Regions from separate parts of the Priestia sp. YIM B13491 genome, predicted to be linked through region 2. Evidence: predicted binding sites of a transcription regulator. Region 2 holds the regulator's gene; the other holds the start of a gene.
What was found. Region 2 encodes Rex, which represses fermentation and respiration genes when NADH is low (regulators of the CRP and FNR family bind a similar motif). Its sites were predicted from a motif close to TTGTGAAATATTTCACAA; they were not measured.
Positions count from the first base shown of each region.

Region 1: a site for Rex is predicted at 2,594-2,611, ahead of ACFX4E_RS15155 (cytochrome c oxidase subunit II). Genes of this name have one in related genera too.

Region 1 covers NZ_JBHZOR010000004.1:28,672-34,418, reverse strand. Annotated here, with positions in the region: gene qoxB (cytochrome aa3 quinol oxidase subunit I) at 1-1,465, opposite strand, end outside; gene ACFX4E_RS15155 (cytochrome c oxidase subunit II) at 1,467-2,405, opposite strand; gene xylE (D-xylose transporter XylE) at 3,152-4,573, opposite strand; gene xylB (xylulokinase) at 4,875-5,747, opposite strand, start outside.
Region 2 covers NZ_JBHZOR010000024.1:9,951-15,697, forward strand. Annotated here, with positions in the region: gene groL (chaperonin GroEL) at 1-4, opposite strand, end outside; gene groES (co-chaperone GroES) at 72-356, opposite strand; gene ACFX4E_RS27795 (CPBP family intramembrane glutamic endopeptidase) at 656-1,384, shown strand; gene ACFX4E_RS27800 (YdiK family protein) at 1,381-1,608, shown strand; gene tatC (twin-arginine translocase subunit TatC) at 1,634-2,389, opposite strand; gene tatA (twin-arginine translocase TatA/TatE family subunit) at 2,405-2,590, opposite strand; gene ACFX4E_RS27815 (redox-sensing transcriptional repressor Rex) at 2,644-3,282, opposite strand; gene abc-f (ribosomal protection-like ABC-F family protein) at 3,741-5,675, shown strand.

The DNA.
Region 1 (5,747 bases), on a different contig from region 2:
CAAAGTTGTACGTATAAATACGGCGCGTCATTCCCATAAACCCTAATGCGTATTGAGGCATGAAGCATACGTAAAAACCAATATTCCATGTCCAAAACGCCCATTTACCAAGACGGTCATTTAATTTAAAGCCAAACATTTTTGGCCACCAATAGTACAAACCTGCAAAAAAGCCGAATACAACGCCTCCAATTAACACTTGGTGAAAGTGTGCAACTAAAAAGTAGCTATTATGATACTGATAGTCTGCGGGAGCTGCTGAAAGCATAACACCCGTTGCTCCTCCCACAACAAAACACGGGATAAAAGCAATTGTCCATAGCATTGGCTGCGTCATTTGAATGCGGCCGCGGAACATCGTAAATAACCAGTTGAACACTTTAACACCCGTTGGAATTCCGATAGCCATCGTCGTAATAGCAAAAAACACATTCACATTAGCACCTGCACCCATCGTAAAGAAATGATGTACCCATGTGAAATACGATAGAACGCTAATAATCATCATTGAAAAAACCATAGACTTATAGCCAAATATCTTCTTTTGAGAAAACGTTGCAACGATTTCAGAAAAAATGCCGAATGCAGGAAGTACAACGATATACACTTCAGGATGTCCCCACATCCAAATTAAGTTAATGTACATCATTGGATTTCCTCCGCCGGTCATAGTAAATAAGTGTCCGTCAAAGAAGCGGTCAATAAACAATAAAGCAAGCGTTACGGTTAATACAGGAAACGCGAAAATGATAATAATACAGCTTGCTAGAACGGACCACGTGAATAGCGGCATATGCATAAGTTTCATGCCCGGTGCACGCATTTTTAAAATAGTCATAATAAAATTAATTCCAGAAGCCAAGCTGCCAATACCTGATATTTGAATACCCCAAATATAAAAATCTTGACCTGGTCCAGGACTGAACTGCATGCCAGAAAGCGGCGGATAACTCAACCATCCTGCATCTGGCGAGCCGCCGATGACAAACGACAAATTAAAAAGCATGGCGCCAAAGAAAAATAGCCAAAAGCTTACCGCGTTTAAAAAAGGATAGGCGACATCTCTTGCTCCAATTTGAAGCGGCACAACAATGTTAAAGAACGCAAACATAAGCGGCATTGCCATAAATAGAATCATAATAGTTCCGTGCGTAGTAAAAATTTCGTTGTAATGATTAGAATCTAGAAAATGCCACTGAGGGAATGCTAGTTGAATACGCATTAATAGTGCATCTACTCCGCCTCGAAACAGCATTAATAATGAAGAAAGCATATACATAATTCCAATTTTTTTATGATCGACCGTTGTAAGCCACTCACGCCATAGCCACTTCCACTTTTTAAGATACGTAAGAACAAAAATAATACCGGCTAGTGTTAACAAAATGGCAACATCTGCTCCATAAATCATCGGTTCTCCTGTCACAAAAAAATGAGATGAAAAATCTTTTAATTTGTCTAACAACTTAGTTTCCTCCTTCCTGGTGCTCGTGCTGTGCATGTACTTGTTCTTCAGAAGCCACATTCATAGTCTTCATGTCTTCATTTTTCATATGGTGATGCTGACTATAATATTGACCACCGTTTTTAATTACAGTTTCTTGAAATAAGCCTTTAGGAATGGTAGAATACGATTTTTCTAGAGAAAGACCTTGTTTGGCAAGACTGTTATAATCAGCTTTTGTTAAAGCTGGTGATGTTTCTTTCACTTGCTTTACCCACTGATTAAATTCTTTTGTCGATGTAGATTTAACTTTAAAATTCATATGAGCGAATCCTTCACCCGTAAAATTCGCACCCGAACCAAAATATTCTCCCTTGTGATCAGCTTGCAGCCAAAGCCCCATTGCCATTCCCGGCATGGTATATAATTGTCCTCCCAGCTCCGGTACCCAAAAAGAATTCATAGGTGCATCTGACGTTAGCACGAATTGAACGGGCACATCTTTTGGAATGTTGACATAGTTCACTGTCGCAATATCTTGATCCGGATATTGAAATAACCATTTCCAGTCAAGAGACGTTACTTCAATCGTTAGCGGCTTTACATCTTTTTGCGGCGGATCTACTAAGTCATACGTTGTTCTGGCCGTAGCGAAACCTAAAATACCAATAATAATAATGGGGATGCCCCACCAAATAAATTCAAGACGCTTGCTATCGTCCCAGTCTGGCCGATACGGAGCCTTGTTTCCAGGCTTATCACGGTAGCGTAAAACGATATACACAAGCAGACCTAAAACAGGAATAACAACAATTGTGCATAAAATTATCGAAAAAATAATTAACTGGTATTCTTTTTGAGCCACCGCCCCCTGCGGGTTTAAAATCAAATAACGACTATCACAGCCTGCTAAAAAAATTGTGATGAATACGGAGAGAATGATTAACTTGCTAATATGCATTGATTTTTGCTTTCTCACCTAAGTTCAGGCTCCCTTCCTCTAAATCTCTGTACATAATAATGGTATATAAACGTTCATATTAGAGAAGCATCTCAACAGATCAAAAGGCTAAAAACCTCCTAACATATTGAAGTTTGTCATGACATATTGCTTACTCCTAAAAAATTATCATGTTGCGTTGTTAAAGGGTGTGATATTTATCACACTTGAAGCGATTTTTATCTAGTTTAAATGGCTTTACCATAATTTCGTCACATATTTGGTTAAATGTGGTGTGAAAGAGGAGGGTCAGCATTGCCTTGTGACTAGCCTAATAAAAGCAAAAAACTCTTCCAGTTTTTATTAACTGGAAGAGTTTTTTCATAAGTATTAGATGAAGTATTGAGCTTTAACACTTACTGATTTGCTTGTTTGACCTGCTGAAACGTCCAATCAATCATTTTCTGATTTTGATAAGTGGGAACCCATGAAGCATGATCTACTTTAATTCTTTAGGATATTCCGTATATAGTGGATGCCCCCAGATTTTTTGTAAATTCATTGCACCGTTATTTATATTTACGATGAAACACTCCTCATAAAGAAAACTATATTTCTATTTTCAAAGAGACTTATCACTATAGCAACATTTTTTAAAAAAGCTATTCACTTTCTTCATAAAGATTACATATTAAAAACACCTAAAGATAGTTTAGGTGTTTTTGAAATTTTTATATTCATCTATTCTCTAAGTAAAAGCTCAATGGTTATATGGCCTTCTTACTCTTTGAAGCCCCTACTTTTTTTCTCCACATATTTTCCATTTGTTCGAGAGTTTTACCTTTTGTTTCAGGAACAAATTTCCAGACAAACAAAGCAGAAAGTATACTCATTAAACCGTAAAAACCATATGTTAATCCTCCGCTATATTCCATCATCACGGGATATGTAGAGGAAATAAAATAGTTAGCCGCCCACTGAGCAGCTACGGCAATAGCTACAGCACGACCTCTAATTTTATTAGGAAAAATCTCTGAAATGAGCACCCAACAAATTGGTCCCCATGACATCATAAAGGAAGCTGTATAAATAATGATAAATACAAGCGTCCCTATACCAATGATGTTTGCAAAAGCCATGCTTGCTACACCGAACATTCCAATGGCCATTCCGATAGATCCTGTTATTAATAAAGGTTTTCTTCCCAAACGATCAACCGTCAAAATTGCAATTACTGTAAAAATAACGTTTACTAATCCCATAATAATGGTTTGCAGCATAGAAGAACCTTTAGCTGCTCCCATGCTTTCAAAAATACGCGGAGCATAATATAGAGCTACATTGATTCCTACAAACTGTTGAAATACAGAAAGCAGTATACCTACAACGATAACTAATTTTCCATATGCCAATAATTTTCCAGACGAAACATTGGTAGAAATTGTTTGTTTAATATCTTCTAAAATTGATTTTGCTTCTGAAGATCCATTAATTTTAGTTAGTATGGCTAAAGCTTTTTGATCTTGATTCTGTATAGCTAAGTAGCGAGGCGTTTCAGGAACTAAAAACAAGAGTGATGCAAAGAGTAAAGCTGGAATAGCTCCTGAAGCAAACATGTATCTCCAACCTACATCATTAATCCATTCTAAGGTTTCCCCATTTGCAATACCCCAATTCACGAAGTAAACGACTAACATTCCAAAAATAATCATAAATTGATTGAATGATACCAATCTGCCGCGAATATCTGCCGGTGCAATTTCTCCTATATAGATGGGACAAATGGCTGATGCTAAGCCAACACCAATCCCACCTATAATGCGGTAGAAGTTAAAAGCTAGTAACAAAGAGAGTGTCGGTTCCCCTTTTGTGAAAAATAAAAACTCAGGGTAAGAAGCGCCCAACGCTGAGACTATAAAAAGAATAGCTGCTAGTATAAGTGATTGTTTGCGTCCTAGTTTCGTCGCAAAATAACCAGATACCAATCCTCCAATAATACATCCTATTAAAGCACTTGATACAGTAACACCGTGTGCTAAAGATCCTAACCCTAAGCTGTCAATAAGATACACCTTTAATGATTCTTCAGCTCCAGATATTACAGCTGTATCATATCCAAACAGTAACCCTCCGATAGCGGCAACTAAAGTAATAGAAAAAATATATAATGAGTTTCGATTTTGTTTCATGCGTTGTTAAAAGCAGTTAGTTAAGAGTAACAGTAGAAGTTCTATTTCTAACTGAGTTCGCATTTATTTGAATGCGTTTTCAAATTTTTGGAACACAAAAGAAATTTTCGTCGTCTATTCGACTAACTGCTCTTATCCTCCCCTCCAATGTACGTATTTTTCTAGTGAATCAAATCTTACTACAGCATTTTCTATACTTCCTTTTGTGTCAGGTATATCGATATACAACCATAATTAATTGATACAAGCTACTTTCATATGAAGCTCCTTTTTAAAGTAAGGTTGCATATTTTGCAACCTATTACTTCCTTTTAAATTCGCCTAGCTTTTTACTTAAGTCGTTTGTTTGAAGGTAGACTTCTTTATATAATTCATAAAGCTGTTTATAGACTTGTACATGTTCTACGTTAGGATAATATGTTTTCGAAGAGGTGATAAATACGTTTGCACACTCTTCCAATGAGTTATACCAGCCACAGCCATAAGCTGCTAGCATGGCTGCTCCTAACGCTGGGCCTTGTTCAGTAGACAACTTTACGATTTTTGCATTAAAAACGTCTGCTTGAATTTGAAGCCAATGATCATTTTTTGCTCCTCCCCCAATTGATACAATAGACGTAATTTCCTTTCCGCTTTCTCGAAAGATTTCAATTGATTCACTTAATGAAAACGTAATACCTTCAATAACTGCTCGCGTAAAGTCTCTCTTTTTATGAGAAGCGTCCATTCCTATAAAACTTCCCCGAATCGTAGCATCTGCATGCGGTGTACGTTCCCCAACTAAGTAAGGGGTAAATAAAAGGCCGTTTGATCCGATTGGTACATTTTTTAGGTCAGCCAACAATTCTTCAAACGTGTCGTTTTCTGCGAAATTTTCCTTAAACCAGCTTAAACTGTGACCCGCAGATAGCGTAACGCCCATCGTATAAAAGGCATTTTCTTTTCCATGATTAAAATAATGGACTTTTCCATTAAAGTCTCTATCGCTTCGTTCCTCATAAGAAAGAACAACACCCGATGTCCCAATGCTACATAGTGTTTCCCCTGGCGATAAAATGCCGGCGCCAATTGCTCCGCAAGCATTATCAGCTCCACCTGCAAATACTTTTGTTGAAGTAGCTAACCCCGTTTTTTGAGAGAATAATTCACTAATATTGCCTATGCATTCACTAGA
Region 2 (5,747 bases):
CCATGTTCTTTGACCTCCTCAAGATGTTCTTAATAATCTATTTTTTACGTATGATAAGTTTGTGGTTAAAATTAGCCGATTACAGCTAAAATATCGCTTTCGCGTAAAATTAAGTATTCAGTACCTTCGTATTTCACTTCAGTACCCGCATATTTTGAGAAGATGATACGATCGCCCGCAGCTACTTCTAAAGCTACACGCTCACCGCTTTCTAATACTCGGCCTGTACCAACAGCAACAATTTTACCCTCTTGTGGCTTTTCTTTTGCACTGTCCGGTAACACGATACCGCTTGCTGTTTTTTCCTCAGATTTTACAAGTTCAATCACTACGCGATCACCTAATGGCTTTAACAAGTGAAACAACCTCCTCAAATAATATGTTTGCATTTTTATTAGCACTCAACCTCAACGAGTGCTAACACAATTATTATATTAAAACAAAGTGGGTTTTTTTTGCAAGTATTAAACAAAAAAAATTTAAAATTTACGAAAACTACATATAATAGTCTTAGATTTCGACGATTTTGAGAAATAAAGCATTCTTTTCTCTGTTCAATAATATGTATGTTACAATACGAGCAAGAAGAAATTACTAACTTTACAGTACTTCTTCGACATATATACATAAAAACCTTTTAAAGGAGTATAGAAGATTGGAAAAACGTTATTGGTATGTTATCCTCACCTACATCCTTATGCAGTTTTCAGGAGTTGTTGGTATACCGCTGTTAAAATTAACAGGAATGTTTGAGCAATATCCAGTTCGAACAGCGAATGTCATGCTTTTGACTTATTGGACCATCATCAGCTTTATCCTTGGTTTACTTATTGTCTTACTGCTGCTGCGCCGTGACATGTCCATGCGTATAGAACATGCCGGATCAACGGTAACTGTGGTCTGGTCAGTCCTTGGGGTGTTCCTGGCTATGGCTGGTCAAGCTGTAGCAGGTATGATTGAGCACGCTCTTGGCATTACCCAAGTATCTGAAAACACACAAAATATTGTTAATCTTGTTAAAGCAACGCCGTTCCTCATTGTCGTTACGTCTGTTATTGGACCAATTCTAGAAGAGATTATTTTTCGAAAGATTATTTTCGGTTCTCTTCACAAACGATATAATTTCTTTATCTCTGCATTTATTAGTTCCCTTATTTTCGCTGCCGTACACTGGGATTTTAAACATTTGCTCGTGTATACAGCCATGGGATTTGTATTTGCATTCCTTTATGCAAGAACAAGACTAATTATTGTACCCATTATTGCTCACGTGTTGATGAATACAATCGTTATTTTATCTCAAACTATTTTTGCAGATAAAATTATAGAAATGCAAAAGCAAGCAGAACAAATGCAGTTTATTTTTGGAGGCATGTTTTTATGAAGAATATCCCTTTAACACGAGGGTTTATTTATATTATTATGGGGATTTTATTCACCTACCTGGCTATTCAAAATGCTCAGGAAACCGTGTGGAACTTCCCTACGATCTTATTTGCACTCGTAGCCGCATTCGATTTCAGATTTGCGGTTCGCATTTTTATCTTGCACTATAAAATTAAAAAGTTGCAGCAGCACTATAAAAATCAAGATGATTCATCTAAATAAAAAAACCACTGTTTCAGTGGTTTTTTTACATACTAACATCTTCTCTTTCTTGCTCTGCCCTTGCCTTTAACACTTTGCGATACGAAATGCGGGAAATAATGATGCTGATTTCATACAAAATTAAGAGCGGCACTGTCACCATCATGTGCGAGAGCAATTCCGGTGGTGTAATAAGTGCGGCAATAACTAGCAGTACGAAATAGGCATACTTTCGAATTTGAGATAAAAACATAGGCGTGATAATTCCTAATCGCGTCAAAAACATGACGACAACAGGAAGCTGAAACAACAGCCCAAAAGGCAGTGTAAGCTGCATTAAAAAAGAAAAGTATTCATTAATGCCAATCACTTGGTTTACATTCAGCTCATCAGAAACGCGCGTCATAAAATCGACGACAAATGGAAACAACACAAAATAAGAAAAAGAGACACCGCCGATAAAGAGAAAAATGGAAACAGGAATATATCCAAGCGTTACCTTACGCTCTTTTTCATATAAACCAGGACTAATAAATGCCCAAAGTTGATACAGTGCAACAGGAGCTGCAAGTACACAGCCGATAATAACAGCAAACTGCATATAAATCTTAACTGGATCTGTTAGCCTAAATGCATTCATCGTTAAATTTTTTGCCTCATCAGCATGCTGTAAATAGACAATGACCTTATCCGCTATAAAAAAACCGCCAATTGTGGCAATGACAAAGAAAAATAAAACAATTAAAATGCGTTTTCGCAGCTCTCCTATATGATCATATATTGACATTTCTTGTTCGGTCATACTATGATCACCCTTTTACTCTTTGTCATCTACTTGACGCTGTTTATCTTTTTCACGATCTTCTGAGGCACCGCTAGCGGCATGCTTAAACTCTCTAAGCGTTTGCCCAACTGATCTTCCTAGCTCCGGTAACCGTTTCGGTCCAAAAATAAGCAGTGCTACAATCGCAATAATAATCCAACTGCCTGCTCCAATCCCCATATTCCCACTCTCCTTATTAATTTAGACTTAAGGAAATCGTAACACAGTCCATCTTATTCAACAGGATAATTTTTCAAAAAGTAGACAAGCGACTGTAATTCTACAGCCAGATCAATATGATGCAGTCGAATCTCATCCGGTACGTTTAAGCGTGCAGGAGTGAAGTTTAGAATCCCTTTAATTCCGCAATTCACTAAACGATCGGTAATTTGCTGAGCCACAGTGGCAGGAACGGTTAAAATCGCCACTGAGATGTCATCACTCATATAATCTTCCAATTGGTCAAGGTGATAAACCGGCACGTCGCCTACTTTTGTACCGACTTTATCTTCTATCACATCAAAAGCGCACTCAATTTTGGTGTTATTATTTTTAATAAAATTATAATTTAAAAAGGCCGTTCCCAGATTCCCTACGCCAATAAGTGCTACTTTCGTTACTTCATCTTGGTCTAACGTTTTACGGAAAAATGTAAGTAAATAATTCACATTGTAGCCGTATCCCTTTTTCCCTAATGCTCCAAAGTAAGAAAAATCCCGGCGAATAGTAGCAGAATCAACTTTCACTGCCTCACTTAACTCCGCTGACGAAACACGCTGTTTACCAGAAGCATGCAAGTTTTTTAAAAAACGATAATAAAGCGGCAATCGTTTAGCCGTTGCTTGTGGTATTTTTAATTGTTCAGTGTTCACGTTGTACCCCCTCAGTTCATGTATGTCATTACTAACATTTTCAAGTCATATTGCATTACCTTTCACAAAGCATCAACCGCTTTGAGGTAGCGCTTCCAATTCTCTCTCTTTTCTCTTGTTTTATATATACTCCGCTTCGCACCCCGACGGCTTTTGTCTATCCAGCACTACTTAAAGTCGGTAGCTAGAACGAAGTAATTAGCTCTTCAAAGGATCCGTTTGTTAGTCATGACGGGTTTTCTACATCCATCATATATAAGTTCAGAGATGCACTTATCTCTTATTTTAACATAGTATCCTGTATAAAATGTGCAGGTAAAATCATTTTATTTCATGAATCAAAACATTCGCTTCATCATTTGTCCTTGTCTCTCTACAAATTACAAACGCTTGTAGGAAGAACTTGTAGTTGAAAATATGTTAAAATACACTATGGATATACTACTAGAGGTGAAAAAATGATTATTCTACAATTGAACGGTATTACAAAATACTATGGGGCAGAACCCATTTTATCGAATATAAAGTTAGAAGTACAATCAAAAGACCGCATTGCCCTAGTGGGACGAAACGGTGCTGGTAAATCAACTTTATTAAAAATTATTGCTGAGCAGCTTTCTTATGACAGCGGAGAAATTATTAAACCTAAAGGTGTTTCCATTGATTATATGGGACAAGATACAGTTCTTGAGTCAACACTCTCCATATGGGAAGAAATGATGACGGTCTTTGCTCCGTTAAAGAAGATGGAAAAAGAATTACGTACGCTTGAAACGAAGATGGGCGATCCAGACATTTTTAATGATTCAGTTCAATACGAAAAACTAACCAAAGAGTACGATCAGCTTCAAGTAACGTTCAAAGATTTAGGCGGCTATCAATATGAAGCGGATACACGATCTATTCTTCATGGTTTCCGTTTCTCAAACTTTGACTATAGCACCCCTATTTCCTCCTTGAGCGGTGGACAAAAAACGCGCTTGGCTCTTGCAAAACTGCTTTTAACAAAGCCAGACTTGCTTATTCTGGATGAGCCTACCAACCACTTAGATATTGAAACTTTAGCATGGCTGGAACAGTTTCTGCAAGGGTATGAAGGAGCTATTTTAATTGTTTCACACGATCGTTACTTCCTTGATAAGGTCGTAAATCAAGTGTATGAAGTCACACAAAAAACAACGGTCAAGTACACGGGCAACTACTCTAAATACCTTGTACAAAAAGCAGAGCGATATGAAAAAGAGTTGCGTCAGTACGAAAAACAGCAAGATGAAGTCGCAAAACTAAATGATTTTATTCAGCGAAACATCGCCCGCGCATCGACTACAAAACGTGCGCAAAGCAGACGTAAGCAGCTCGATCGAATGGAGTTAATAAATCGACCTAACGACGGCGAAAAATCGGCTAGTTTTTCGTTTGAAATTGAGCGTCAAAGCGGAAATGAAGTCTTAAATCTCGAAAACGTGTCTATCGGATATGATGAAAACAAATACGTCGTCCAAGACGCAAACCTTCGGATTAAAAAAGGTGAAAGCCTTGCGTTGGTTGGCCCTAATGGAGTTGGGAAATCTACGTTATTAAAAGGTATTGTGGATAAACTAAGCTTCAAGACTGGAACCATTTCTTTTGGCTCAAACGTAATGGTTGGTTATTACGACCAAGAGCAAGCTAATTTAACGTCTAATAAAACCGTTTTAAATGAGCTTTGGGATGACTACCCATCCAAACCTGAAAAAGAAATTCGTACAGCGCTTGGAAATTTTCTGTTTTCAGGTGATGATGTACTGAAAATCGTTTCGACGCTTAGCGGTGGTGAAAAAGCACGTTTGGCTCTTGCGAAGCTTATGCTTCAAAAAGCTAATTTCTTAATTTTAGATGAACCTACTAACCATCTTGATTTAGATAGTAAACAAGTACTCGAGAATGCGTTAATTGATTACCCAGGGACTCTATTATTTGTTTCACATGACCGTTATTTTATTAATCGTATTGCAAACAAAATAGCAGAGCTATCTCCTGAAGGGGTAGAAGAATTTCTTGGAGATTATGACTATTATGTAGAAAAGAAAGCAGAAATAGAGGAAATCAAAGAATTAGAAAATATAAAAGCAAACGAAGAACGCACGGTAAAAGTAGATAAACAGTCCTATAAACAAGATAAAGAACAAAAGAAATTGATGAGGCAGCGAACGCGCCGCATTGAAGAAATTGAAACTGAAGTAAACAAATTAGAAGCCGCACAAGCGGAGAATGAAGAACTTCTTTGTGACCCTGAAATTTATCAAAACCACGAAGAAGTATCAAGATTAAACGGTGAAAACGAAAAAATTGCTTCACAGTTATCCACATTAATGGAAGAGTGGGAAGAATTACAGCTTCTTCTAGAAGAATAGTCTATATTTTTTCGTATTTATTCATCCTATTTACTTGTTCGTGCGCTTTAGAACAAGCTTTATCCACTCTGT